3 regions of the Sphingobacterium sp. UBA6320 genome follow, and region 3 is predicted to be linked to each of the others. Evidence: riboswitches for the same ligand, from Rfam matches in the RefSeq annotation. Region 3 holds a riboswitch; each other region holds the start of a gene.

Region 1 (10,361 bases), on a different contig from region 3:
GTCTGATTTTCACGCGACTCTTTGGTTCCATAAGCCGTGACAATAACTTCATCCAGGTAATCCATACTCTTCTCCAATACAATCCGCGAGTTTTTCATGATCTCCTTGACAGGTATTTCCTGCGATTTATATCCGATATAGCTGATGATCAACGTACCTTCCACAGGGGCTACGATATTGAATTCGCCACGATTGTCCGTACCGATCACTTTGCTCGTACCTTTTAAGGCTACACTTACACCGGCTTGATTGGCAGCTGTTTTTCCGTCTTGATCATCAACGACTACCCGCCCCTTCAACAATACAGTAGAGCCCTGCTTTACTTTTGGCTTGGTAAGTGTAATCGTTTTATTGACAATCTAATATTCAACATTTAGTGCTGTGGATAATTTTGCTAGCGCTTCCTTAATCCCATTTTCATTGAGCGCAAGCTGTAAAGCAGGATCGTTTTCCAAAATATCAGCATCATAGACAAAAGAATAACCAGATTGGTCTTCGATCTGCTTTAAGACAGTTTTTAAAGGTTTTTTGGTACCATCTACTTGAATTTGCTGTGCAAAACTATGCTGAGAAGTACAGGTCAGCAATCCAATGGCCACCAAGGTAGTGAGTTTAACCGAAAGCAACTCGGGCTTTAAAAAAGCCGGGCTTCGTTTAAAGAATTTTTCATTCATTTTATTTAAGGTTAATTATTTGCAAAAGTTACATACAGAAGATTTCCTTTAAGCTGGAAATTTCCATTCGTTAGGTTTTTCATGATCTCAAGCACATCGGCGGTTTTGGAACCATTTGCTATTTTACCGGAAATATGCTGATTAGGTATAGATGTCTGATATACAACCTCAAAACCATACCAACTACTCAACTGGTCTAGGACTGATTTAATAGATTCATTATCAAATTCAAAATCTAGATTGCGCCAAGCCTCCTTATCCGATCTGGTTAGTTTTTCACGAATGAAGGAGCCATCTGTATTGAGCACCATGTCATTTGGTTTTAAAATCAAGCTTTGACGACCATTGGTCAATTCGATTTTACCCTCATGCAGTGTGGTTATTGTTTTTTCAAGGTCGGCATATGCTTTTACATTGAATTTTGTTCCGAGAACTTTTATTTGCTGATCTGAAGTTGTGACCACAAAGCTCCGTCCCGGAATGGTCGTTACTTCAAAATAAGCCTCGCCTTCCAAGGAGATTGTCCTTTGGGAAGAACTAGCATAATCTGGGGATAGAGAAATTTTAGATCCCACATTTAAAGTTACTTTGGTGCCATCAGGAAGAATGGCTTTTGTAAATTCACCTTTACCTGTTGCTAATGAGCTCAACGATTTATAGTTCCTCAGATCCACATAATTTGCTGTATCAAGAAAATCCTTTAGGTCGCCACTGATCTCTTCGCTCTGACCTGTATCATCTGTTATTAGAACTGCTGACCTAAATATCGGTTTATCAACGTCAGATTGTTGGTTTAACCATATCCAAGCAACCGCTGCTGAAAAAAGCACGATGGCTGCTGCGACTTTCCATAACCATTGTATCTGCTTCATCTTCACTGGAGCGATACGATTGTTTATATTTTCCCAATGTTTCTGTTGGAGTTCAACAAGAGGGACATCGCTATCAACCTCGGTCTGACTATCGTCAAAACTATTATACCAAAGCTGAAATTGGCGGATCTCATCCTTAGAAGCCGTACCCTGGTTGATACGGGCAATAATTTCTTTTATTTCTTGTTGCGATTTCATATGATTAACAATCGTGGTCTATAATAGAAGTACCACAAGTATCAATCAACGCACGCCGAAAATTAAAAAAATAATAAAGATTTCAAATTATTTATAAAAATCCTCAAATGTTTTAGACTTTTACTTATTTGATTTTCAACAGTACGAGGTGAAATATTCAATTTTTCAGCGATTTCCTTACTATTGAGATTGTCGATTCGAGAATAATTAAAGATAATTTTGGTCTTCTCCGGTAGTCGTTCTATCTCCTGAAAAATAAGTTGCTGAAGTTCTTTTGAATTCAAGGCATCATCCAAATTAAGTTCTTCTATCCGATCCAACAGACCATAGGAGGTATGATCAATATATTCAACTCGAGAAGATCGGTTTAAATATTTGATAATAGAGAATTTAGTTGCCTGAAACAAATAGGCTTCAAGATTTTGAATTTCGTCAAGTTTGGGGTTTTTCCAAAGAGAAACAAAGATATCCTGTAAAATATCTTCCGCAATATCTGTCTGTGGAAGCCTGTTATTACAGATTACAAATATCTTATCCCAATACCTTTCATAAATGATCTTAAATGCTTCTTGGTCTCCAGCTCGGATCAACTTTTGTAAAGTTAAATTATCGAGTGAGCTATAGTTGTTTTTCATTTTTATCCCCGTTCTGTCGAATATCTACAAAACGAATCCATGTGATGGGCCAAAACTACAATAATAATTAAAAGAAAACAAGACAGTTAACCATCGAGAACTCGGGTATTCGGTATTTTACCCCAATAAAGGAATCGCGTAACTGCATCAAAAAAATATCCATATCAAACTTGATCATGAAGCTATAGCAAAATCTATGTAGTTAAGCATAGACCTATGCGGGAAAAGAATATCATCCAATTATTTTAAAATAAATTTTGATTCAAAATAAAATCTACTAACTTTGTAGAGTATTCAGAATTGCACGATGCAATACCAACCGAGTTAAGTAACCGCGGTGGTAAATTAATATGGGTTTCGACCAAAAATATCTGGATACAGTTTATGGTTTAATCCTTTAAATTTTTAAATTGTATGTCAACACCAAATCTTTATCAACACTTACTGGAAAAATTCAGTTATTACACCATCAATGAACTGATACAACTCAACAATGATACGGTATCGGAAAAAGGCTGGGGTTCCTCCAAATCCACATTTCGCACGGCTCTCATCAGTACTTTTTCTAAAAGAGGTTTAGACCTTTCCAACATTATTTCAAGAGAAGATGGTTTTACCTCCGTCAAGTATGTAGCAGTTCGATTAGAAAAAAACACGCTTGTTCCAATTGTTCAGTAGGATAGTCAGAACGACATGATCTTTGCAATTTATCTACTAGTCTAATGAATCAGATCCACAGCTTGTTATACTCTAAATTGGCATTAAAAAGATTAGGATATCAAGCTTACAAAAAGTAGTTCAGTTATTTTACTAATAAGCTTCAGTTGTTTATTATTTTCGAACAATTGAAGCTTTTACAAAATTATATTCCTTAAAAGTATATTTATCGTTTATCATATCTACTTTAAACAATAGTTCTCTCCTGATTTATTTCCAATTGCGAGCACAATATTAATACTCTAAACAAAAGATGCATCGATAGTTTGTGCCAAGCATATCTGCATTTTTTATTTGATACTCTGCTTTAATTTCCCAAAAATACGGATATGATCACCTGATCATTACATAATATGTATCTACCTAAAATTTTCAAAGCTTTTATAAAATGACTTCGTCAAAAGCCTTCCTAAATAGAAAATAGGAATTACATTAGATAAAGTAGATTTTGTATCTTGCATGCTCATAATTGTATTTTTTATGAATCGAGTGAAAAGAGCTCAATCCATGATCACACTCCTTATTAAAATAAATTATTTTGATGAAAAAAAAATCTTTAATAACGCTTTCTGTATTACTTTGTGCTTCGGCAACTATGGCGCAAGAAAAGAAAGAAACGAAACTAACTGTTAATATGGAAACACCAGCAAAAACTCCATTAGACCCGCAAACCCTATGGAAATTAGGCCGTGTTTCTGCCGAAGGAATCTCTCCTGATGGTAAAACATTGGTATATGGTGTCTCTAATTACGCTGTGGAGACCAACAGCTCAGAGAAAAACTTATACACCTTATCATTGGAGACAGGCAACGCTACTCCCCTAACCAGTGAAAAAGGCGGCGAGTCTGTGGTACAGATAACAGAAAATGGTGATATTATTTATTTGTTCAAAGGTCAGCTTTGGAAAAAGAACAGATATAAGGGTGAAGCTGTACAATTGACAAATAGCGATACTGAATTAGAAAATGTCAAGTTATCTCCAAATGGTCAATACATATTATTCAGCAAAGCTGTTTTAATCAAAAAGTATCACAGTACAGATAAATATCAGGATTTACCAAAGTCCGATGCCTATGTATTCGACAATCTGGACTACCGTCATTGGGATACTTTTAATAATGGAAAATTTAACCATCCATTCGTGGCTTCCTATAATAATGGAAAAATTGGTGAAGCAATTGATCTGTTACAAGACGAGCCATTTTACAGTCCTCAAATGCCATTTGGCGGATCGGAAGATTTTGAATGGACGCGCGATAGTAAAGCGATTTTATATGTGAGCAAGAAAAAATTTGGTACGGACTATGCTGTAAGTACCAATACGGATATCTACCGTTATGATCTTGCCACCAAGCAAACAACCAATCTAACTGAAGGAATGCTTGGATACGACACCAATCCAACTTACAGTCCGGATGGAACCAAGTTGACTTGGTTGAGCATGAAAACGGATGGTTACGAAGCGGATAAAAATGATATCATTGTGTTTGATAAAGCATCTTCTCAACGACTAAATCTAACCGCGCATTGGGATGGTACCGTAAACTCTTTTACCTGGAGTAAGGACAATCGCAAAATTTATTTTGTAGCACCTGCTAAAGGAACGGTACAACTATTTGAATTAATTGTTCCTACTAATTTTAAGAACAAATCCTTAGCGTCCATCAAACAGATCTCTGAAGGAAATTTTGATATTACAGGAATTGTTGGGCAGGTCGATAATCAGTTAATTGTAACTTCTACAAAATTTACAAGAGCTACAGAGGTGTACCGTTATGACTTAAAGAGTAAAAAGTTAACTCCATTGACCACTGTCAATGATAATATGTATGCGCAGATCAGTGATAATAAGATTGAATCCAGAATTACAAAAGCCTCAGATGGTGAAGACCTTTTTTCTTGGGTCATTTACCCTCCTGATTTTGATCCTACAAAAAAATATCCAACGATCTTGTACTGTGAAGGCGGGCCACAATCGGCTTTAACACAATTTTATTCATTCCGTTGGAATTTACAGCTTATCGCATCTCAAGGATATATTGTCATCGCTCCCAACCGTCGCGGTATGCCGGGATGGGGTGTGAAATGGAATGAGGCGATCTCCAAAGATTGGGGTGGACAGCCGATTCGTGATTACTTATCTGCGATTGATGATATATCGAAAGAAAAATACGTAGACACCACGCGCCGCGCTGCTATTGGTGCTAGCTATGGCGGATATTCTGTTTATATGCTCGCTGGTGTACATGAAAATAGGTTTAAAACATTGATCGCGCATAACGGCTTGTTTGATATGAGAAGCTGGTATGGCACGACAGAGGAAATGTTTTTTGCTAACCATGAGCTGGGCGGCCCATACTGGGACAAAGCAAATGAAAAATCGTACACCACATTCAATCCATCCGAATATATCGAGAAATGGAATACACCAATTTTGATCTTTCAAGGTGGTCACGACTACCGCGTGCCGATAGGACAAGGACTTGGAGCTTTCCAAGCTGCACAGTTAAAGAAAATTAAAAGTAGATTGGTTTATTTACCCGATGAAAATCATTGGGTGCTATCGGGACATAATGCCCAAGTATGGCAAAGAGAATTTTTTGGTTGGTTAAAAGAAACATTATAATAAACAAAACGGGCTCGAAATTATATCGAGCCCGTTTTATTTTATTCCTCACCCTTCTTTCCAAAGATGGAAAGTTTAATATATTTTCCAGGTTTTTCTTTAATATCTTTCATCAGATGATCTAAACTTTGCGATGCATTATTTAAATTATCATAAAGCTTATCGTCATTGATCAATAGGCCTATTGAGCCCTGTCCCTTGTTGATTTTATCAACGATCGTCTGGAAATCGCTCATAGCCATATTAGCTTTATCCATTGTTTGTTGAAAATCAAGCTTAGCGGCTTTATCAGTAACGGTATTTAAATTGGACATAATAGCTGTTATTTGACCGCTATTATTTTTAAAGGTATTGGTAATGATGTCTAAGTTCGTGATGATATTTGTTAATCTTTTACGCTCCGAGCCCACAAGCCCTTCCACATCTTTGGTAATGAGTTCCACATTTTTTAATGATGTTGAAATACTATGTACACTTTCCTTAAAATCTTTTTGAAACTGATCGTCCAGTACAGAATTGACAACTGTTAATACTGAATCTAATTTTATGGTGATGGTTTCAACTCTTTTCTGTATCGGCTCGACCTTATCCATGATATTTGCCTGGATACCCGACGCTAACATATCACCATCCTTGGCCAACTCCGCACTATTCCCCATATCAAATACGATCGCCTTTCCTCCAAGTAGATCGGTACTGGCTATTCGTGCTATGGTATTTTTGGGTACCTTATATTCGGAACTGATTTTGAATTGTGTTAAGATACTACCATCAGGCTGCAAGGTCATCTTCGACACACGTCCTATTTGATATCCATTTACTAACACCGGTTTAGAGGCTGTCAGACCATCGACAGCTTGATAAGATGTATAATATGTATTGTCACTGCTAAATACATCATTACCCTTTAAAAAGCTGTACCCAATAAACAATAATGCAACTGCAACTACAGTTAAAATTCCGACTTTAGTCTCGTTTGATATTTTCAAAATAATATTTTCTTAAGTTTTATATGAATTCAATTTATCATTTAAACAAGACAAATGCAAATAAGTTTATCGTTCGACGCTTTTTTTGAATGCACTAATGGCGGCGACTAAGTTTTGTACGATCTCTTCCTGTCCTTCGTCCGATAGCATAAAAGCCTCTTCAGTACGATTATTCATAAAACCTATTTCTGTCAAAACTGCAGGCATACCCGCCTCCGCTAAGACGGCTAATCCCTGCTCTAAAATTCCTCTACTTACACGACCTGATTTTACATATTCTTGTTGCATCAAGTTGGCCAACTTGATACTCTTCTCACGGTATTGATTTTTCATTAATGAGAAGATGATATAACTTTCTGGATCTTTGGGGTCAAATCCTTGATAATTTTCTTTATAATTTTCCTCTAACAATAGGGAGGCATTTTCACGAATTGCAGCAGTCTGCTCGCCTAAACGATGTGAGCCCGATACAATAGTCTCTGTTCCTCTAGAAGAGCCTCCTGGTGCCGAGTTACAGTGAATAGATATAAATATATCCGCTTTTGCAGCATTGGCCATACGAATACGTTTATACAAATCAATAAACTCATCTGTACGTCGAGTAAACATAACACGTACACCTGGTAGCTGTCGCTCAATTTCTTTTCCTAGTTTTAATGCCACTTCCAAAGCAATATTTTTCTCCAAAGAACGTGAACCTTTTGCTCCCGAATCTCGTCCGCCATGGCCTGGATCAATAACAATTGTTCTAATTTGATAGGACTGTGGAGGTACAGGATGTGGTTTTGGTGGAGTAGCACTGGTCAAAACCATAAATAATAAAATCGCCGGGGCTAAAAAAAATATAAATTTCCGCTTTCTAATATTCAAATCTGATTTCATGTATATTTTTTTAATTTCTGTAATTTAATAACAAAATGTAATGAGTAATATTGTGCTACAAAAATAGGAAATGTTAATCTCGTTAAAAAACGTCACTTTCTATTTGTTTTTGACTAATTTTGTCGAGCTTAGTTTAATATTTTTACAAAAATAACATTTGTCTTTAATTTTGAAGTCGTTAACACACATTTTAACCATATTCCTTATTCTTTCGCTAAGTGTTTTTTCAGCATTTTCGCAAGATAAAATTTCCGTAAAGACAACGTCAAAGAATCTAAAAGATTCTGTTTCGGTCATAGGAACCCCTGACTCCATTCGTGTGAAACGAGACTCCTCCCTAATAAACAAAGACAGTACCAAAAATAAAGGCGGATTGCAGGCGGAAGTTAGTATTATCGCTCGTGACTCGCAGCGTACTGAAGTTGATAAAAACATAAGTCACTTGTACAAAGGGGCTAAGGTTAAATACCAAGATTTTGAACTGTCAGCAGATTATATCCGATTAGATCGAAATAAAAAGCAAATATTTGCTTCGGGCGTGATCGACCATAATGGCAAATATGTGGGTCGTCCTATTGTGATGACGGGATCCGAGAGCCCTAAGACAGTAGATTCTCTGTTATACGATTATGAAAAACAAGAGGGTAATACTTATGGAATCATGACCGATGTGGAAGGAGGATTCATTCAAGCAAAAGTAGTACGTAAAAACTTATACGATGAAATGTCGTTGTACCATGGTCTCTACAGTACTTGTAATCTTCCTGAGCCACATACGCATTTTGGAATTTTCCTGAGCAAAGGGATTGTTACCCAGAACCAGATTATAGCAGGACCATCCTATCTTGTCTTACAAAATATCCCCTTAAAGTTTATCGGTTTTCCATTTGCATTTTTTCCTAAACCAGATAAAAGGTCTTCTGGATTTTTATTTCCATCCTTTGGTGAAGACTATACACGTGGATTTGCCATGCGCGATATCGGATGGTATCTCGCCTTTAATGATTACTGGGATAGTGAAGTGCGTGGAAGTTTATATTCAAAAGGATCTTATGAAGCTTCTATCAATACCCGCTATACCGTCAATTATAAATATAATGGAGGATTCAATATCCGCTATGCTTCTACAAAAAGAGGAATAGAAGGGACAGATAATTATGGTGCCGACAAAGATTTTAATGTTGTTTGGAACCATACCCAGCGTCAAGAGGCAAATCCGGGAACTTCCTTTTCAGCGAGTGTTAACTTTGGAACGGGATCTTACTTTCGAAATACAGGTGCCAATGGCGTAAACAACATCAATGACATCACACGAAATAGAATGGGATCTTCAATTGCTTATGGCCGTGTATTTGCAGATGGAAAAATAAACTTTACCTCTACCCTTAGCCATAATCAGGACATGACTAAAGGCGACATCCAGCTACAGCTTCCTAATTTCAGCTTAAACGTATCTTCTTTCAATCCTTTTGATTCGAAAGACCGTGTAGATGAGCAAAAATGGTATCAACGCATCAATGTAGGGTATAGTCTACAAGGAACAAATACGTTAAACTCCAACGAATCTAAACTGTTTAGAAAAGAAACATTAAAAGAATTTACAAATGGTTTTCAACATAATATCCCGATCAGTCTATCATTAAATGCATTCAAGTATTTTCAATTTAACACAAGTGTAAATTATACTGAAAGATGGTATCTGCAAAGTACACGTCAACGTATGGAAAATACAAAAGAGGGGTATATTGCAGTCCTTGATACAGTACAAGGTTTCAGAAGAGCATACGATTATTCTGTACAAACAGGATTATCCACCAAAATCTATGGTAAGTACCCCAAAATAGGTAAAATACAAGCCATTAGACATGTCATCACGCCATCGGTCAATATTAACTATAGACCGGACTTCTCAGACGCGATGTATGGATTTTACAAGAATTATGTCGATCAGTATGGAATAATTAATCGTTATTCCATTTTTGATAAGAATGTTTATGGTAGCCCATCTGCTGGGAAATCCATGGGAATTGGTTTCTCCGTAGATAATAATATCGAAGCAAAAATAAAAAGCAAGTCAGATACAACGGATGGTGGAATTAAAAAAATTCCTTTACTTCAGGGATTATCCATAAGTGGAAATTATAATTTTGTGGCTGATTCCATGAAATTATCACCGCTTAACTTTTCTGGTAGAACAGCATTATTCGGCGAAAAGATAAATGTCAATTTCAATGGTACGTTAGATCCATATGCCATCGATCAAGCTGGCCAACGCTATAATAAATATGTCATTAATGAGGGTAAACTTGCTCGTTTGACTAACTTCGGATTATCCTTTGATTATAGTCTCAACCCTAAAGCTGCCAAAAATAGAAATAATAATATTGATTCTTTGCGTAGTCAGATCGGTAGTAACATGACACCAGAGCAGGCACAGGCACTCTCGCGTATCAGTGCTGATCCAAATGCATTTGTCAATTTTAGTATTCCGTGGAATTTAGCTGGATCATTTAGTTTCCAATATTCTAAACCAGGTCAAGTTTCAACTATTACTAGTACGGTCAATATACATGGGGATGTCAGCCTAACACCTAAGTGGAAGGTTACTTTTAATTCAGGTTTTGATTTGAAAGCAAAGGAAATCACCTTAACACAATTCAATATTTATAGGGATCTTCACTGTTGGGATATCGCGATTGGATGGACACCATTTGGAAGATATCAAAGTTACAATTTTACGATCAGGGCCAAATCTTCCATCTTACAAG
Region 2 (10,361 bases), on a different contig from region 3:
AACATCAATGCATTAGGAGATTCCCCCTCATCTACACTGACATCCAATTCACCATTTTTCCATGCTGAGACCAGCTCATTGAATCCACTCATGATAGATTCGTCTTGCTCTTTACCTTCGTAGATTCCCCAACTAATTTCATCTAAACCCTCGAGTTCTTGCCAAGAAATACCATCTCTGATAAAAGATTCTACTGTCTGATGTGTTCTCAATAAGGTTGAGGTATAAATTTTATCAAACGGGATATCTTTATAAGCATCATAAAAAGCCTGAGCTTGTGCCAGTCCCGTTTCATTAAGTGGAGAATTCACGCCACGCCCCTGAACAATACCTTTCAAATTCAGATCGGTCTGTCCATGGCGAATAAAATAAAAAGTCTTTTTCAAAATATATCTTAATTATTTACAACAGGTAGTGCATAATAATTTTTTTTCTTGCTATCGTCTTCAAAAACTACATCCTTGTAATCGGTGACAACCTGATATAAGGTATCACGCTCTATTGGATGACGTCCTACCTTGCGAATCAACTCAACCAACTGCTGCGTTGACATACCCGGGTTCTGCTCCTCAGCTCCTGCCATACTGTAGATCTTCGTCGTATCATCCAATGTTCCGTCAATATCATCAACACCAAATGCCAATGACATTTGAGCTGTATCCCGTGAAATCATTGCCCAATAGGCTTTAATATGATCAAAATTATCCAAATAAATACGTGCTATGGCATAATTTCTCAAGTCTTCAATAACAGAAACCTCGGGAATATGTGACATTTGATTTTCTTTATTTCGAAATTTCAATGGAATAAAAGTTTGAAAACCTCCAGTCTTATCTTGCAGTTGACGCAATCTTTCCATGTGATCCACACGATGCCAAAACTCTTCAATATGACCGTATAGCATGGTTGCGTTGGTATGCATCCCTAATTTATGTGCTTGCTCGTGAATATCTAGCCATTGTTCTGCAGTACATTTATCATGTGCAATCTGCTCTCTGATCTCTGGATGGAAGATTTCTGCTCCACCACCAGGCATCGAATCCAGACCACAAGACTGCAAATATTTCATACCTTCATAATGGCTCAGTTTTGCCTTCTTGAATATATAGTAATATTCTACTGGCGTTAAACCTTTAATGTGCAATTCTGGACGATGTGCCTTACATCTTTTAAAAAATTCCGCATAGAAATCAAGATTTTGTTTGGGCACGACACCTCCAGTAATATGAACTTCTGTAACGGCTTCATCATCATATTTCTTTACGATGTTCATCATACCATCTACCTCCATTTCCCATCCTTCTGCACGCTCTTTGATCATACGGGAATATGAACAGAACTTACAATCGTAAACACACACATTCGTAGGCTCAATATGAAAGTTACGATTGAAAAATGTGATATCCCCATGTCTTTTCTCCCGAATATAATTCGCTAAAACACCCAAATAACCCAATTCGGCATTTTTATAAAGGTATACACCCTCATCAAATGTGATGCGTTCTTCTTGCAACACTTTATTTGCTATATTTCTTAACTCACTATCCAAAAGCGGATTAGAAAGTAAGAAATTTAATTTTTCTTTAGCATCCATTATCATGTCTCCTAGTCTATAACAAATGTACCAAAAACAAGGCTAAATTCGTAGAATCTAGCCTTGTTTTTGGTACAGCAATATCAATGAAATAACCATTAATCTGTGAACTGTTGCATATCGATCAATTTTCTATACAAACCCTCTTTCTGAATCAATTCTGTATGACTTCCAAATTCTACAATTTGGCCACCATCTATCACCACAATTTTATCTGCATTCTGAATGGTGCTTAATCGATGTGCAATGACTACCGTAGTACGATTATCCATAAGCTTATATAAAGAATCTTGAACTAGTTTTTCGGATTCCGTATCTAATGCCGAAGTTGCCTCGTCCAATAACATAATGGGTGGGTTTTTCAATACAGCTCGCGCGATGCAAATTCGTTGTCGTTGGCCACCAGAAAGTTTAGCGCCACGATCACCAATATTCGTTTGATAACCGGATTCTGTTTTCAAGATAAATTCATGAGCATTAGCTATTTTGGCAGCATTCTCAACCTCTTGCTGGGTCGCAGATGTATTGGAAAAGGTAATATTATTAAAGATGGTGTCATTAAATAAGATAGACTCTTGATTCACTACACCTATCATTGTGCGTAGAGATTCTTGATCTAGATCCCTTAAATCTATACCGTCAAACAAAATTTGACCTGCTGTAACATCCATAAAACGCGGAATTAAATCCACCAAAGTAGATTTACCCCCTCCAGAAGGACCGACCAGCGCTATTGTTTTTCCCTTTTCAATAATTAGATTGATATGTTTTAAAATGTTTTTCTCACCATAAGCGAAATCTACATGCTGAAACTCAATCGCTTTTTTAAAATCAGTAATTTTCTTCGCATTAGGCTTATCAGTAACTTCACTTTTGGTATCAATCAATTCCAGTACACGCTCACCAGCCGCAATACCATTATGAATATTACTAAATGCATCTGTCAATGCTTTTGCAGGACGCATTACTTGTGAGAAGATAGCGATATAGGCAATAAACTCAGATGCTCCAAACTCATCACTCCCTGATAAAACCAGATTACCACCATATAATAAAATGATAGCGACCATAATCACACCTAACAATTCAGATACAGGTGAACCCATTTGTTGGCGCCTTGCCATTGCACGCATGATACCCGCATAACGATCATTCTCATCATTAAATCTTTTTTTAACGAAATTTGTTCCGTTAAAGGCTTTAATGATACGAACACCAGATAATGCCTCATCTAAGAAAGAAATCATATTCGCATAAGATGTTTGACCAGCAATCGCTTGTGCCTTTAAAGTTTTAACAATTTTAGATATAAAAAAAGCAGATACTGGAATGACGAGCATAGCGAATAAAGTCAGTTTTGCAGAAATAACAAATAACATAACCAGATATGCAATGAGTTGAAGTGGCTCTTTAAAAGCAACCTGCAATGTACCTGTAACAGAATACTGTACAACCTGAACATCAGAAGATACTTTGGAAATAATATCGCCTTTACGCTGTCCATTAAAATAGCCTAAATGTAGATCCATGACATTATCAAATACCGTCTTCCGTAAATTCAATAAAGTGTGAATACGCAAATTTTCCATAATTCGTTGGGCTAAATAACGAAACAAATTGCTTATAAATACGGAAATTACGATCACGATACAGACATACTTCAATGCACCATAAGCACCGAACTGTTGGTTAGCCAGACTTGCATAATAATTGAAGTAACCGAGAATATCAAAATATCCATCGGGCTTTGCTAATACTACATGAGAAGAAACTTGATCTGTATTGAAAAGAGTTTGCAACAAAGGAGCTAATAACGCCAAATTCAATGTGCTGAATACAACCGTAATTAGGGTGCAGATAATATACGGAATTGCGTATTTCTCAATGGGTTTGGCAAAAGATAATAACCTAAAGTAAGTTTTCATTTATAATATTAAGGTAGCAAAAATACTAAAATTACGCGCAATATATAAGGAATACTTTCAAGGAATGAAATCTTGCACTTCGATGATATTATAAATTTCATCCAATAAACACCAAATTTAAACCACAATATACCTAGCGGTTTTGCATTATGATTTATGAATATAACTCAGAAAACATCTTATTGATCATAATTGACTCGGACTCGTTGATTGATTATTAACCGTTCAAGCATAACTCTAGTTTATGCCAATCAATCTATTGAGGGGATTACTAATCTTTTAATAAATTTACAAAAAACACGATTTAACAACAATAAACCCAATTTTTATTGGCATTAGCTTTTCAATAAGTAGAGCTTGTATTCGCAGATTATTCGAGTTTGCTTCATCATAAATAGGTATGATATGCTTATTATATTCATCTTAAATCCGTGTTAAGTCCATGTTAAGTCCATGTTGAGTCCGTGTTCAGTCCGTGTTTATAGTATTTTCACCATGATACTACCCTGTTCGCAACCTGCTTGCATGTATAAGATATATTGGGGTCGCTCTACATATATATCGAGACGTATTACAATAGATTACGGATAAAAAAGCCTTTTATACTTGATATCAACGTACACCATATCTATTGATAATCATGCTCCATGTTTTGATGAATTCAAAACCGCAATCTTGATCAAGATGAATGCAATAACACCATGCACTACATCAACAAAAATATATGCAACGGAAATATCAATAATTTAAAAAGCAACATTATTTAAAATGTACAATGGGTTATACTATTATTTTAATAGAAAAAACCTAATTTAGTCCTTGTAAATAGTAAAATACCAGAACATAATGCAAATAGAAGTTGCCAAAAGGTTGCAACAAACCGAAGAATATTATTTCTCAAAAAAATTAAGAGAAATTGATGAGCTCAATAAAGCAGGTGCTCGTGTGATTAATTTAGGTATCGGAAGCCCAGACTTACCACCTCATCCTGAAGTAATTCAGACCTTGACGACAGAAGCGGCTAAAGCCAATGTACATGGCTATCAAAACTATAAAGGCTCGCCTATATTGAGACAAGCTATTGCAGATTGGTATCAACGCTATTATCAGGCAACATTCAATCCAAATACAGAAATTTTACCTTTAATAGGTTCTAAAGAAGGTATTGTTCATATTTGCATGACTTACTTGCAAGAAGGTGATGAGGTTTTAATACCAAACCCGGGATATCCTGCTTATGCCGCTGCAGTGCGACTAAGTGGAGCCACAGCTATTACCTATGATTTATCTGAGGAAACAGATTGGTTACCTGATCTTAAAAAGCTTTCTGAAAACGATTTATCGAAAGTAAAACTGATGTGGATCAACTATCCACATATGCCTACGGGCTCTAGTGCGAATGAAGGATTTTATCTTGAATTGATTGCTTTTGCAAAGGCAAACCATATTTTAATCTGCCACGATAACCCTTATAGTTTTATCTTGACAGACAGCCCTAAGAGCATTATGTCTATTGAAGGAGCAAAAGATGTTGCCTTAGAACTTAATTCATTAAGTAAGTCATCGAACATGGCTGGATGGCGAATCGGTATGTTAGTGGGTGCAGAAGAACGTATCAATGAAGTGCTGCGATTTAAAAGCAACATGGATTCTGGCATGTTCTTGCCAGCACAGCTTGCTGCGGCCAAAGCATTACAATTAGATCAATCGTGGTATCAAGAATTAAATGGAATCTACAATGAAAGAAGAGCATTAGTTTTTGAAATCATGAACATGCTAGGCTGTATCTACAAAAAAAATCAAGTTGGTTTATTTGTGTGGGCAAAAGTTCCTGACAGTTACGAATCGGGCTACGCTCTTAGTGATGAGGTATTAAATCAATCACGTGTCTTCATTACTCCAGGAGGTATATTTGGAACTGCTGGAAACTCCTATATCAGAATTAGTTTATGTGCTTCAGTTGAAGTGTTGCAAGAGGCTATTGAGCGAATTAAAGAAGTTAAAGAAACGAATTAAGATTAAAATAACATGATAAATATAGCCATTATTGGCGTCGGTTTAATTGGTGGCTCAGTCGCCATGAAACTAAAAGAAAAGCATTTTTGTGATCAGGTATTTGGTGTCGACAAAAGTGATGCTAACTTAACAAAAGCATTGCAAATTGGCTTTATCGATCAGAAAGCAACGTTGGAAGAGGCACTAGAAAAATGCAAGGTCATTATTCTCACGGCTCCTGTGGATGCGATTATCTCGTTGGCACCAAAATTATTAGATCTAGTAACAGACCAAGTCATTATTGACATGGGATCTACTAAGCTTAATATTTTACAATTGATCTCAGAACATCCAAATCGTGGTCGGTATGTGGCGGCTCACCCTATGGCAGGGACTGAATATTCTGGCCCAGAAGCAGCTTTACCAAACTTGTTCAAAGATAAAATGATGGTCTACGTGGAGGCTTTTAAATCTGATGAAGACGCTTTTGAACTCGCAGATTCCATTACTGAACAACTGGAAATGCGCACGTCATTTATGACTGCGGAAGAACATGATACCCATACCGCTTATGTTTCACATATCTCCCACCTGACTTCTTTTGCGCTAGCCTTAACGGTATTAGAAAAAGAAAAATCACAGGGCAGGATATTTGAATTAGCGGGTTCTGGATTTGAATCCACAGTACGTTTGGCTAAAAGCTCTCCCGATATGTGGACACCTATTTTTAAACAAAATAGAGTAAACGTATTAGAAGTATTGGAAGAAAATATTAAACAGTTGCAAGCTCTGAAAGATGCTATTCAAGAGGAAAACTATACACAATTACATAAGTTGATTAAAAAATCTAATAAAATAAAGCGCATTATAAAATAAAGCTCCTGTTATTAGTTTAGGGTCGTTCACTTAAGTTAAAAAATGCTAGAAGCCAATACTTCTAGCATTTTTTTGTTCGCAGCCATCATCATCGGCCATTGTGCGATCACATACAATCAACCATTTCTCTAAACTAAGAGAATCATCAACTTGTTCTTTTGATTCAACCTTTATTTCTACTAGGATCAATGTGTAAATGCTCTTCTTGATGAACAGCATATCCGATATCACTCTTGTCCTTATAGGACAGATAGATAATAATGGGAATTATAGCGGATTGGCGGCTACTTTACGAATAGATGTCGAATTGTAACCGATTTGTGCAAAGCGTTTTTTTCACCTTTTAAGAATGCGAAGACGCACATCTCCCTTATCCTTTGTTTTCTTTTGATTCCATAATTAACCTAAATTACTTAACACTCTTCATATTTAATAATTACACCTTTTTCTCAAGAAAAAGAAACTACATTTCTTACTCATGTATTAAATAAATAATTCAAAATATTTTGGTTTCTAAATTCCAAGACATATATTTGCAACGTAGATCGAATCGAAATACACCTAATCAAAACCTTTCAATCAGGTCTTGATTTATAAAGAAGTGGCGAGAGACTGGCTCAATGACCCACTGGCAACCTTCAAAATACGTTTGAAAAGGTGCCAATTCCTGTCCATATCAATATTGTTATGGAGGATATAAATGAAACGACAATGATATTTACATTACAAAAAAACAACAGGGTAAGTTCAATTACCAACGTAACATTTACAACTCTTGCATCAACTTCAATGCGAATGTTTGAGCACATGTTTATGTTTTATTGTTAGATCTATCCATTTTTTACTTAATGGATAGCAAGTGCATCTACATGTGCAGATCCTCACTCTATAATATTCACGAAAATATTCAACTAATTAATTATAAAAAACCATGTCTACAAATAAAAATTTAAAATTCGAAACTCTACAAGTTCATGCAGGACAAGTTGCAGACCCAACTACTGGCGCACGTGCAGTACCTATATATCAAACCAGCTCATACGTATTTGAAAATGCGGAACATGGCGCTAACTTATTTGCATTAAAACAGTTTGGAAACATCTATACCCGTCTGATGAATCCGACAACAGATGTTTTTGAAAAACGCATTGCTGCATTAGAAGGTGGTGTTGCTGCAGTGGCGGTTGCCTCTGGTCAAGCTGCGCAGTTCATCGCATTAAATAATATTTTAGAGGCTGGTGATAATTTTGTGTCGAGTAGCCATATTTATGGTGGTACATACAATCAATTCAAAGTTGCATTTAAAAGAATTGGAATTGAGGTCCGCTTCACGAAAGAGACAACAGCTGAGGAGTTTGAGTCATTGATCAATGAAAATACGAAAGCATTATACTTAGAAACAATTGGAAATCCAAGTTATGATATTCCTGATTTTGATAAAATAGCTGCAGTTGCTAAAAAACACGATTTACCTTTAATCGTAGATAACACTTTTGGAGCTGGGGGCTATCTATTCAAACCGCTAGAGCATGGTGCTTCTGTTGTTGTCGAATCTGCGACAAAATGGATCGGCGGACATGGAACAAGTATTGGCGGTGTCATCGTTGATGGTGGTACATATAACTGGGGCAATGGTAAATTTAAACAATTTTCTGAACCTTCTGAAGGATATCATGGATTGGTCTTCGCAGATGTATTTGGCCCAGATGGTCCATTTGGCAACATCCAATTTGCAATCCGTGCACGTGTGGAAGGCCTTCGTGATTTCGGACCGGCTATATCACCTTTCAACTCATTCCAGCTTATACAAGGTCTAGAAACGCTTTCGCTACGTGTTCAGCGTCATGTAGACAACACCCTAGAAATCGCTAGATGGTTAGAAGCGCATCCGCAAGTTGAGCAAGTGAACTATCCGGGCTTGAAAAGCTCACCAAGTTATTCAAATGCACAGAAATACCTAAAAAATGGATATGGAGCGGTTCTTTCTTTTCAGATAAAAGGCGATGTCACTAAAGCCGATGCTTTTATAGATAGCCTAGAGTTAATTAGCCATCTAGCAAATGTAGGTGATACAAAATCATTGATCATCCACCCAGCCGCTACAACACACCAGCAACTCAGTGCAGAGGCACAAAAAGCAGCAGGAGTATTTGTTGGGTTATTACGGTTATCGGTAGGAATTGAGCATGTCGATGATATTAAAGATGATTTACAACAAGCTTTCGATAAAATAAAATAATTTCAGATAGCACCATTATATAAAAGCGTAAAAAACAACTATGAGTAAGAAATTAACGATTGGAATGTTTGGATTCGGAGTTGTAGGACAAGGATTGTACGACATTATCAAGACTAAAAACTTAAATTTAGAAATTAAAAAATTTGTCATCAAGAATGCTGACAAGAAAAGATCACTTGCCCCAGAGTTGTTTACAACGGATGCAGAAGCTGTATTAGGCGATCCAGATATCAATACAGTCGTAGAATTAATCGATGATGCAGAAGCAGCATATGCTTTAACAGTTCGTGCGCTTAAATCTGGAAAAAATGTTGTTTCAGCAAACAAAAAAATGATTGCTACGCATTTGGAGGAATTAGCGGCTATCCAACAAGAATATGGCACTAGCTTACTTTATGAAGGAGCTGTATGTGGAAGTATACCCATTATTCGTAATCTGGAAGAATACTATGACAATGAATTATTACATGCTGTAACAGGTATCTTCAATGGTTCATCGAACTTTATTCTGTCAAAAGTATTCAACGAGAATCAACCTTACGCTGATGCATTGAAGGAAGCACAAGATCTCGGGTTTGCAGAAACCGACCCCACTTTAGATGTTGGTGGATTTGATCCAAAATTTAAATTGACCATTGTCGCTTCACATGCCTATGGTATCTATGTCAATCCAGATGATGTGTTCAATATTGGTATTGATAAATTAGGTGCACAAGATATACGTTTTGCCAAAGAAAAAAACTTTAAAATTAAACTTATCCCTACTGCACGTGAAATCAATAACAGTAAGGTAGTCCTTTATGTCATTCCTAAATTTATCAGTGCAGATAATATTTTGTTTAATGTAGAGAATGAAAATAATGGTGTACTTGTGAAAGCAGCTTTTGCCGACGAGCAATTTTTCTACGGAAAAGGCGCAGGCGGTCACCCTACTGGATCTGCTGTCTTATCTGATATCACAGCTTTGCGTTATGATTATAGATATGAGTATAAGAAACATTTAAACATCGATGCACTATCTTATAGCAATGATCATGAAATTAAAGTGTATTTAAGATATGAGGAAGACAACCTGATCGAAAAACTAGGTTTTACTGAAATCATCGAAAGATACTATGCTCCTGACTTTAAATATATCATCGGGACGATCAATCTTAAGCAAATCACAGCACATAAAGATGAAATCAATCAAATAGGTAATTTCATCGCTGAGATCGGTTAATTAACACAACGATCAATCGGATTTCAAGCATTATGCTGTTTGTAGATCCAACAAGAGAACGCTTTATTCATCATATCAGGATAAAGCGTTCTTTTTTATCAAAAAATATTCTACCCAAATCTGTTTAGCGACATTTACTTACATACCAAATACAGACTCAGTCCTGATATTTAATTTTTAGAGATCAAACTCATATCAATTAGCTCCAAATAAAACCAAGTATCGATCTTTTGATCAAAAATTCCTCAAGAATTAAGTAAAAAAACATCCTACAATAAGATTTATTATAAAACACGATTCGATTCCAACGCATCAAGCGCATAAATAACAAATATCCTTTAACAGAATACACAAAATTATACAGCATCTTAAGTGCTTTAAAAAAAACATGGTCAATATATGATTTCAACACTTTATTTTATAAAATAATATAGCACAATCCACAATTACAAATAACTGGCAGAAAATTTGCTTGATATATTAAATATCACTATATTGTGGAGTTACTAA
Region 3 (10,361 bases):
AAGCTTTTTATATTTCAAATGGTAATGAACATTTGAATCTTGCGGAATCTTTAAAAAAGGTGCTTTCGAATGGAATTTACTGTTATTTGAATTAATCTTCCCTTTCAAGGTATCCTTAGACATAATTTGTGCTCGTGTTAAAAAAAAGCAAATAGAAAAACAAAACAAGGTTAATATCTTCTTCATATTTTTCAACTATAAAAAATGTTAATCTAAATTAACCAATAGCATTTTAAAATGAAACAATAAGCTTGTTAAACATTGTTAAATGCCGTTAAATCAAAGAAAGCATTCCTATATTTGTAACAAATGAAGAAAAGTAGCATCGTTTTGATTATTAGCTTGATGACCCTCGCCTTATTGGGCGTTGCGGCTATGCAATTCTATTTTATTAGAGAATCATACCGCCAAAAATCACAGCTTTTTGATGAATCTGTTAATGCGTCTCTAACAGCTGTTGCCGGCAAAATAGAGCGTAGAGAAGTTATTGACTTTGCGAAAGTACAGCAACAAACGAATATTAAAAAATACCAGTTTGAGCAAGAGAAGCAGCGACATCTAGCCGAGCAGCTGAAACTTCAAAGAGAGTTAGAAAATCTCAGATCTGAGCAATATGCTATTAAAGAAAAATTTAAAGAAGCAGAAGATCAATTGAAAGAAACTTTCCCAAGTGTTATTTCAATTGAGAATTCATTTTATGAAACCTACATCAATAGAAAGAATAAAGAGAATGTATTGAGTATTGATGTTATTAAATATAATAGTCCAGACCATGTCGTAAAAGAATATGTTGAAATTGGCGCTACCAAATTTTTACCTCGAGTAAACGCAAAAGATGATAGTGCCCGATTTGTTATTCCAACGATAGACCCTGTCCTAAAGCAAGCTATTGAATACAAAATAGCGACTTTACCCCCAAGATCTAATAAACAAATCTCAAAAAAAATAATTGAACTTGAAGATCAACTCGAAAACATGAGTGGTCAAAATTTAATTGGTAATGGGAAAAATGTATTTGATACCATTGCTGCCATTGGTGGTAAAAAAAGCGGTATTATAGAAGATGTAGCTATCGGTATGGAGTTATCAAAGCGTCCCTTTCGAGAGCGTCTAAATATCAATCTCATTCAAAATTTATTAAAAGAGGAATTATCTGAACGCGATATCCACTACCCTTTCAACATTGAGGTTCGAGATAGCAGTAATATTGTTTTCCGAATACAAACCATCGATAATATTATCAAACCCAATAAAATAACGCGCTATTCAACGGCCCTATTTAAAGGTGATATTGGCTCGCCTCCTGGAAGACTAAGCGTTTATTTCCCGAGAAAGAGTACAATTATTGTCGATAATATGAGTTATTTGCTACTCCCAACTCTAGCTTTACTTTTTCTTTTAATCGGCTGTTTTGCATATACCTTACTCATCATATTCAAACAAAAAAAGGTTTCAGAAATGAAAACTGATTTCATAAACAATATGACGCACGAATTTAAAACTCCTGTCGCTACGATCATGATAGCCAGTGAGTCTCTACGTGATCCCGAAATCATATCAGATGAGCGTCGAGTAAAGCGACTTGCCAATATCATATATGATGAGAATGTTAGATTAGGCAATCATATTGAACGAGTCTTAGATATAGCCCGTCTCGAAAAAGAGACTTTAAAACTAGAAAAAACGCCTATCCATATTAATGATCTATTATCAGCAGTGCTGGATAGTATGCAGCTGCAATTACAAAAAGTAGGTGGTAAATTTGAACATCATTTTGACGCAAAAAACGATGTTGTAGTAGGTGATGAACTTCATTTATCAAATGTATTTTTCAATTTGGTGGACAATGCCATTAAATACAGTAAAGATAATCCACACATAACTGTTAAAACTAAAAATACAAAAGACAGCATTCACATAACAATTATTGATAATGGGATCGGAATGGCAAAGGATCATCTCTTAAAAATATTTGATCAATTTTACCGCATTCCAACAGGAAATGTCCACAATGTGAAAGGCTTTGGGTTAGGACTTTCATATGTGTACGATATTATCAAAAGAATGAATGGCAAAATTCAAGTAAAAAGTGACAAAGACAAGGGAACACAATTTGACATCGTATTACCTATAAAAAATTAAATTTAAATCGATATTAATTTCGTATATTATCATCAATATTCGAACAAAACCATAAGAATATGCAGAAGATATTATTAGCAGAAGACGATCCAAACTTAGGAGACTTATTAAAAGATTATTTAGAGCTTAAGGGAAAATTTGATGTTACCTTATGCACTGATGGTGAAGAGGCCGTCAATCAATTTCGCAAAAGCACATATGATCTATGTATCTTAGACGTCATGATGCCCAAAAAAGATGGCTTTACAGTCGGTAAAGAAATCAGGAAAATAAATACGACAACCCCGATCATATTTGCTACCGCAAAAGGCATGATGGAAGATAAGACAGAAGCTTTTGAACTTGGCGGCGATGATTACATCACAAAACCATTTCGAGTAGAAGAATTACTCCTTCGCATAAATGCGTTGCTCAAACGTGTTATAAGAGAAAAAGATGATCAGGTTGTGAGCGATAAATTTGAAATTGGAGAATACTTCTTTGATTATACCAGTCAGCAAATAGCCCACAAAGGTGTGCAGCAGAAGCTATCGACAAAAGAAGCCGAATTATTAAGGTTACTTTGTTTAAAAAAGAATGATGTACTGACAAGAGAAGAAGCACTTTTAAAAATCTGGCATGATGACAATTATTTCACAGGGAGAAGTATGGACGTTTTCTTAAGTAAACTGAGAAAATATCTACGAGATGATCCAAAAGTTGAGATTGTTAACGTACATGGAAAAGGCTATAAATTATTGGTCAGCTAATATACATTTACTCCGAATAATAAAGAGATGTTAAAACATCTCTTTTTGTTTATCTTGCTACAATGAAAATATCAATAACAATTTTTTTTATCCTTTCTATCTTTTGCTACTCTCCATCTCTTTATGCGCAAAGAGATACTTTACAAAAAAATAATGAAGATTTTGACACCAGTATGAGTCAAATAAATTATAAACAATTAATAGTACCCGCTGCTTTAATGACTTATGGCATAATCTCCTTAAACAGCCCATACCTCAAAAATAAAGATCAACAGATAAATAATTCCATAAACAATGATCCATCAAAAACATTCAAATTTGATAATGTCAGTGCTTTTATTCCTTCAGCAGCTGTTTACGGTCTCAATTTCCTAGGTGTCCCAAGTAAACATAACTTCAAAGAACGTCTAGCCATTAGTGCGATCGCTCATGCCATCACCTTATCTACGGTATACACGATCAAACAGACCACTCCTACTTTGAGACCAGATCGTGCTGATCATGAATCATTCCCATCCGGACATACTGCTGTCGCATTTACGGGAGCCGAGATGTTATGGCAAGAGTATAAAGATCAATCCATTTGGTACGGTATCGCAGGATACACAATAGCTGCGGGTACAGGGTACCTCAGAATGTACAATCAGAAACATTGGTTTTCGGATGTCGCTATGGGAGCAGGTATTGGTATCATGGGAACAAAAATAGCATACTGGCTATTACCCCTATTTGATAAACATTTGCAATCAAGAAAGACAAGTTACTTAACCATGGCAACTCCATTTTACAATGGGAAACAACTTGGTGTATCTGCTAATTTTCAATTTTAAGCCTTGATTTATTGTCATTTTGATATAAAAGTTACAAAATATTTGTTTTTATAAAACTAATTCCGATATTTACAGCGCTTATAGAGAAAGGCAGAGGGAATAGACCCAATGAAGCCTTAGCAACCTGTCGATTGACAAGGTGCTACATTCTACCCCATCAAAAAGTGGGAATGATAAGCTAGACACAAATATATCTTGTGCCCTCCTCTCTAAAAGCAATCAAAAAATTTAGTAAATAGATTCAAGAATTTTTGATCGTTTTTTATTTCAAATAAAAAAAATCCATCTAATTTCTTGCTTCGTTAAGGTTGAACAAATAAAATAATTTTATATTTATGTTACTAACGAACAACTTAGGTTACCCACGTGTAGGTGCCTTCCGCGAGTTGAAAAAGGCCAATGAAGCATATTGGGCTAAAAAAATCAGCGCGCAAGAATTATTGCAGGCTGGACTGAAAATCCGTGAAGGCAACTGGAAAACTCAAAAAGATGCTGGCATCGATTTGATCCCTTCAAATGATTTTTCATTTTATGACCAAGTATTAGACTTGACTCTAACTGTAGGTGCTATTCCAGCACAATACCAATCACTCTTAAACAACGAAGATAAAGGATACAATTTGGACCTTTACTTTGCAATGGCGCGTGGTTTTCAACAAGATGGCGTTGATGTAACGGCAATGGAAATGACAAAATGGTTTGATACTAACTACCATTACATTGTTCCAGAATTCGTAAAAAATCAAGAATTCAAATTGACTTCAGAGAAATTCTTAAACGAATACAATGAAGCAAAATCTTTAGGTATCGAAACTAAGCCTGTATTAATCGGCCCAATCTCATACTTATTATTAGGTAAAGAAAAAGAATCTGGTTTCAATCGTATCGATCTAATCGATAAGTTGGTTCCCGTATATGAAGAAATCTTAGGCAAATTGGCTGCTGCTGGTGCAAAATATGTACAAATTGACGAGCCATTTTTAGCTTTAGATATCGATGATGCAACACGTGCTTTATACACTAGTGTATTTACTAAATTAGCTGCTGCTGCTCAAGACATCAAAATTATTGTAACGACTTATTTCGAGGCATTACGTGACAACGAAGAAACCGCTCTAAACTTACCAGTTTATGCTGTTCATGTTGATCTAGTAAGAGGTGAAAATCAACTCGACACTATATTAGCTAAAGTTCCTGCTACATTAACACTTTCATTAGGTGTTGTTGAAGGACGTAACATTTGGAAAAATGATTACGAAAAATCTTTAGCACAAATCAAAAAAGCGGTTGATGCTCTAGGCAAAGACCGTGTATTAGTAGGACCTTCAAGTTCCTTATTACATGTACCTTTTGATTTAGACAATGAGGATAACGAAGAATCATTGCCTAAAGAAGTTAAAAATTGGTTAGCATTTGCTAAGCAAAAATTAGCAGAGGTAAAAGATCTAGCGATCTTAGCTGAAGGTGAAGTAGATGCAAAAACTGCGGAGCGTTTCGAAGCTAATAAAGCTGCTGCAGAAGACCGTCGTACATCTTCTTTAATTCACAAACCGGAAGTCAAAGAGCGTACTGCAAACATCACTGACGACGACGCAAAACGCACATCTTCATTCGCTGCTCGTAAAGAAGCACAGCAAGCTAAATTTAACCTTCCAGCATTCCCAACTACGACAATTGGTTCATTTCCACAAACAAAAGATGTCCGTAAATGGAGAGCTGATTTGAAAAAAGGTGCAATTACTCAAGAACAATATGACAAAGAAATCGCAGAGGAGACAGAAAGAACAATCCGTCTTCAAGAGCAATTAGATATCGATGTATTAGTTCATGGTGAATTCGAACGTAATGACATGGTTGAGTATTTCGGAGAGCAATTAGCGGGTTATGCCTTCACTAAGAATGGTTGGGTACAATCATATGGCTCACGTTGTGTAAAGCCTCCTGTTATTTATGGTGATGTTTACCGTCCTGCTGATATGACTGTTCGTTGGTCTTCATACGCCCAAACTTTGACTAACCGTCCGGTAAAAGGGATGTTAACAGGTCCAGTAACGATCTTACAATGGTCATTCGTACGTAACGATCAACCACGTTCTACCACAACTTATCAGATTGCATTAGCAATTTTGGATGAAGTACAAGCATTAGAAAAAGCAGGTATAAAAATTATTCAAATCGATGAACCAGCAATTCGTGAAGGTCTTCCGTTGCGTAAAGCCGATCATCAACAATATTTAGATTGGGCTGTGCGTTCATTCCGTGTTTCATCTTCTAATGTAGATGACGATACACAGATTCACACACATATGTGCTACTCTGAATTCAATGATATCATCGAAGATATCGCTGCAATGGACGCTGATGTAATTACCATCGAGACTTCTCGCTCACAAATGGAATTATTGGATGCATTTGCGGCTGACTTTAAATATCCAAACGATATTGGACCAGGTGTATATGACATCCACTCTCCTCGTGTACCGAGTACAGAAGAAATGGTTGAGTTATTGCACAAAGCTAAAGCTGTAGTTCCTGCAGAACAACTTTGGGTGAATCCTGATTGTGGTTTAAAAACACGTGCTTGGCCAGAAACTAAAGCTGCTTTAGAAGCGATGGTTGAAGCTGCCAAAATCTTAAGAGCTGAATAAGTTTAGCGTTTTAGAATTATAAATATAAAAGATCCTGAAGTAATTTTACTTCGGGATCTTTTTTTTACAAAAAAATAATACGCTCTATCTATTTCTTTAACACAGAAAGATTAATTTTACTGTAATCAAAAAAAGTGTATATCATGAAAATTTTAAGCTGGTTTTTCTGTTTGCTGTTTTTTTCATCTATCTATATCTATGCACAAGAAGGTTATCCGATCCCTCCTTTCAAATCTAACACCCTTTTTTATATTCAACATAGCGAAGGCCATAACACTTATGTATATGAAGCCAATATGATTGATAAACAGCATCTCAATGCCAACATTCCTATCAATAACTATCGAATTTTGTATGATAAAGGAGGAGAAATTAAACCTTTAACGAGTATTCAACAAAAATTCGCATACGGAATCATTTCAAAAAATTTAGAGAACAATATAGTTGAGTTTGAGATTGTGTCTTATAAAAATCAACCGCTATATCTTAAGGTCGATAAAGCAGGTAAACCCTATGTAGAAACCACATTAAATGGACACAAATTTAATCTACATCGTATTTTTATCAAACAAAAGGAAGGAACGTCTGGTCTAGGGACACGAGTCGATTATCTCTTGTTTTACGGAATAGACCACAAAGGCAATAAAGTCCGAGAGAAATTAGTGCCGTAATTGATTTTTAGAAAGCAATCTCGTCACCTTATCATACTCAATGCTTTATTGCATCAGACTTTCTATTTTAATGAGTTTGTACCTCTTCAATGAAAAGAAGATAATACGTTTTATATGACGATGATGCATGATGATATTTAAAGCGTATACCCTTCTTTAATTCAATGGAAGGATATACGTCTAGTACTTTTTTTATTATAGTCACAATTTGTTGAATTTGTCCATACATTAGAACGTGCAACCTATCATTTCGTTATTTTTTGTTTACGTCCTATTTTCCGTTTTCCTTTAATTCGATCTTCAATATCTTTGATCGTGGCCAACATCTCAGTATCAACATTTTCCAATCTAACCAATTTTAATACTTTTAAGGCTTTTTTAAATTTTTTAAGTTTTTCCAATATGAGTACTCTTTTTAATAGAAATAATGAAGGTGAAACTCCAGGAATTGTTAGAGCAAACTCAATTGTTTTTTCAGCCTCTTCATATGCATTGGTATCAATCAAAGTCTGTATATAAGGTTGATAAATTTCCAAAGCATATAAATTATGTACTAACGCTTCTTGAAAATATTTCTTTGCTTGTTCAAAATCAAACAATTGTTCAGCATGAAGCCTCCCCATCAGGCATAGCGCCATCGTATTTGATTCGTCATAAGATAGGGCATATGACAAAGATTCTATCGTATTTTCCAGGTAATATGGATAATTATCCAATGCCTGTAACACATATTTATTCATAAAATATATTGCATCAATTCTCAAAAGATCCTGACATAAACGATGTTTATATCAGAAACAGTAATTAATAAAAGATCATCTTATATACTTCGACTTCCGAAATATATAAGACATCATGAATTACTCGAACATTGTCGAGACCAAAATAAAGTCAAAAGAGGAGTAACTACGAGAAAAAAGTATTCTGAAGAATATTCCCAAGATCCTTCTTTTGGATTGAAGTCGGGTTATTTAATATAGCAAACATATTCTTATATTTTTAATTGTGAATACCAAATTGATATGCAAAAATTTAAAACAAAATTGAAATTTCAAAATAAATTTTTCAAGAAACTATTTAGGTACGCGTTTTACGATCAACAATAAATTATTTTCCAGTAACAAATAGCCATATTCGTAAATAAAATAATAAGTCTGTCCTTTTACATTGGTGAAATTATGAGTATGATATTTTAAATCAAAGCCCTGCAACAACATCTTTTCCTTGCTTATTTTGAGCATCCCCTCCTCTCCCAGGACTTCTTGTAGAATACGTCTATTCTTACGTAATGTATGATTGATCTTTCTAATCAAGTTAGTGTGATCACTATTTTGCCTATAATTATAGCTATTGCGACAGGCATCATCACAAAATCTTTTATCAGACCTACCTATTAGTGTCTTTTTACATTCTAGACAACTTTTTAAATTAATTTCTTCTTCCATAAATCTCAAAATAAACGACAACAAACGTTTACAAACGACTATAGTCGACTACAAACGTTTAATCACCGACTAAAACTCGCTTTACGTTTCATCTTTGCTTCTGTTCCTCAAGAATAATTCGAAGGAAAGCAAGTATTTAAGTTAAACATTTTTACAAACATTTAAAAGTAAAGTTATGAGTACATTAAGAAACAAAGTCCAACTGATCGGTCATATAGGTGCTGATCCAATTATTAAGACAAGTACGAACGGAACAAAAGTTTCATCGATTCGATTAGCCACAAAAGATCTATTTAAAAACAAAAATGGAGATTGGGTAGACGAAACCCAATGGCATACATTAGTAGTATGGGGTAACATCAATAACATGATTGAAAAGCAGTGTCAGAAAGGAACTCAAATCCTAGCTGAAGGCAAAATTGTCTATCGCGAATATGAAGATAATAATGGTGATAAAAGACAGGTCACTGAAATTAAAGTGGGCAATATTGTGGTGATGAATAAATCCAGATCAGCTCAAGCTAGCAACACAATCATGGTAGAAGAAATCCTCGAAGAAGATTTACCATTTTAAAGAAATAAATAGTAGAAACAAACTTTTTAGTCTTAATAATTGTTCTTTATTAAAATTCAATATATTATGAAAAGAATATTTCCATTCACGTTGATCGTGTTAACTTGCCTTTCTTTATCCAGCTGTTCGGTCATTGAAGGCATTTTTAAAGCAGGAGTTTGGTCAGGTATAATCATCGTTGTTGTTGTTGTAGCTTTAGTAATATGGCTACTTGCTAAACTTTTTGGTGGCGGCAGTAAAAACTAACATAGATTACAAAATATGTCTAAAGGTATCTTTAGGCATATTTTGTAATATGATTATTAAACGACTAAACTTTTTCAAACTTTCCATACAATTTCCAGTAATACTTAATATCAGGTAAGGAAAACAAACTACTTTTCCAAGAATTAAGGATCAGAGATATCTGTTCCCCGTTTTGTTCATACTTTCCGATAAAAACTTCCTCTTTAGACAAGAACAGACCTAAATTATGGTGAAGAAGATGAAGAGATTCTATTTCAATACCTTCAAAAATTAATATACTCTGTTCTTTAACCTCCAATTCCAATGGAGCGGCAATCAATTCTGAAAATTCAATGGCTAAAAACTTATGCTTACTTTGAATAGGAAGTTGAAGTTGCTCTGCACCCTCTATCTGATTTAACAAGTCATTATTATTCATCATAACTTCTCGTGTCAGTAAAGGAATACTTGCTAATTTTTTTATGCCATTTGTTACAATCGCGGGTTCAAAATAATCGCTAAAATTTAAAATTTGATTGACGGAAAGATTCTCCTGAATTAAACTTTGGAGCGGAATGCCAAAATAATTAGCAATTACCATTACAGTTTCGATCTTAGGCTCAGCCCTTAATTCTTCATAAGACGAAATATTACCCCTACTTAGATTAAATAAATCAGCAAATGCTTGTTGACTCAATCCTCTTACCTTTCTTAATTTCTTTATATTATTACCAATATTTGTCATTATCAAAAAAATTAAAATTTTTTGCAAAATATTTTTGCAAAAATATTATCTTTATGCAAAGAATATATGCAATATATAAAAAACTAAATTATGTACTTCTCAAAAATTGAAAATTTTATTAGCAATATCGGATATGATATCTTTTATAAAGATGAAAAAGAAGGTGTTTTCATTATTCAAAATGAATTAGACGGCATTCACAATTTAATTGTAGGCATCGCTAATCCAATTTTAATTTTTGAACAATACTTATTTACTATTTCCAATGAAAGTATGGAATTGTTCAAATCACTACTGATTAAGAATAGGGATATGATCCATGGGGGTTTTGC

What was found. A riboswitch is a leader RNA that binds a small molecule or an ion and turns the genes downstream of it on or off. The one in region 3 is predicted to bind S-adenosylmethionine.
Region 1: another riboswitch for S-adenosylmethionine. It lies ahead of B3P23_RS03775 (5-oxoprolinase); the one in region 3 lies ahead of metE (5-methyltetrahydropteroyltriglutamate--homocysteine S-methyltransferase).
Region 2: another riboswitch for S-adenosylmethionine. It lies ahead of B3P23_RS05095 (O-acetylhomoserine aminocarboxypropyltransferase/cysteine synthase family protein); the one in region 3 lies ahead of metE (5-methyltetrahydropteroyltriglutamate--homocysteine S-methyltransferase).

What each region holds. Positions count from the first base shown of each region.
Region 1 covers NZ_DJTA01000007.1:213,695-224,055, forward strand. Annotated here, with positions in the region: gene B3P23_RS03755 (SusC/RagA family TonB-linked outer membrane protein) at 1-299, opposite strand, end outside; gene B3P23_RS03760 (hypothetical protein) at 360-674, opposite strand; gene B3P23_RS03765 (FecR family protein) at 686-1,744, opposite strand; gene B3P23_RS03770 (RNA polymerase sigma-70 factor) at 1,807-2,379, opposite strand; SAM-I-IV-variant riboswitch at 2,665-2,758, shown strand; gene B3P23_RS03775 (5-oxoprolinase) at 2,794-3,057, shown strand; gene B3P23_RS03780 (S9 family peptidase) at 3,638-5,722, shown strand; gene B3P23_RS03785 (MlaD family protein) at 5,764-6,711, opposite strand; gene B3P23_RS03790 (N-acetylmuramoyl-L-alanine amidase family protein) at 6,778-7,593, opposite strand; gene B3P23_RS03795 (putative LPS assembly protein LptD) at 7,763-10,361, shown strand, end outside.
Region 2 covers NZ_DJTA01000008.1:281,835-292,195, reverse strand. Annotated here, with positions in the region: gene B3P23_RS05120 (histidine phosphatase family protein) at 1-386, opposite strand, end outside; gene mqnE (aminofutalosine synthase MqnE) at 395-1,594, opposite strand; gene B3P23_RS05110 (ABC transporter ATP-binding protein) at 1,693-3,519, opposite strand; gene B3P23_RS05105 (pyridoxal phosphate-dependent aminotransferase) at 4,366-5,535, shown strand; gene B3P23_RS05100 (prephenate dehydrogenase) at 5,548-6,390, shown strand; SAM riboswitch class I at 6,979-7,093, shown strand; gene B3P23_RS05095 (O-acetylhomoserine aminocarboxypropyltransferase/cysteine synthase family protein) at 7,322-8,629, shown strand; gene B3P23_RS05090 (homoserine dehydrogenase) at 8,670-9,851, shown strand.
Region 3 covers NZ_DJTA01000028.1:134,018-144,378, forward strand. Annotated here, with positions in the region: gene B3P23_RS17485 (hypothetical protein) at 1-186, opposite strand, end outside; gene B3P23_RS17490 (sensor histidine kinase) at 310-2,142, shown strand; gene B3P23_RS17495 (response regulator transcription factor) at 2,202-2,891, shown strand; gene B3P23_RS17500 (phosphatase PAP2 family protein) at 3,065-3,721, shown strand; SAM riboswitch class I at 3,797-3,901, shown strand; gene metE (5-methyltetrahydropteroyltriglutamate--homocysteine S-methyltransferase) at 4,057-6,369, shown strand; gene B3P23_RS17510 (DUF4833 domain-containing protein) at 6,513-7,040, shown strand; gene B3P23_RS17515 (hypothetical protein) at 7,286-7,780, opposite strand; gene B3P23_RS17520 (hypothetical protein) at 8,114-8,485, opposite strand; gene B3P23_RS17525 (single-stranded DNA-binding protein) at 8,661-9,059, shown strand; gene B3P23_RS17530 (hypothetical protein) at 9,126-9,305, shown strand; gene B3P23_RS17535 (helix-turn-helix domain-containing protein) at 9,370-10,029, opposite strand; gene B3P23_RS17540 (YbjN domain-containing protein) at 10,120-10,361, shown strand, end outside.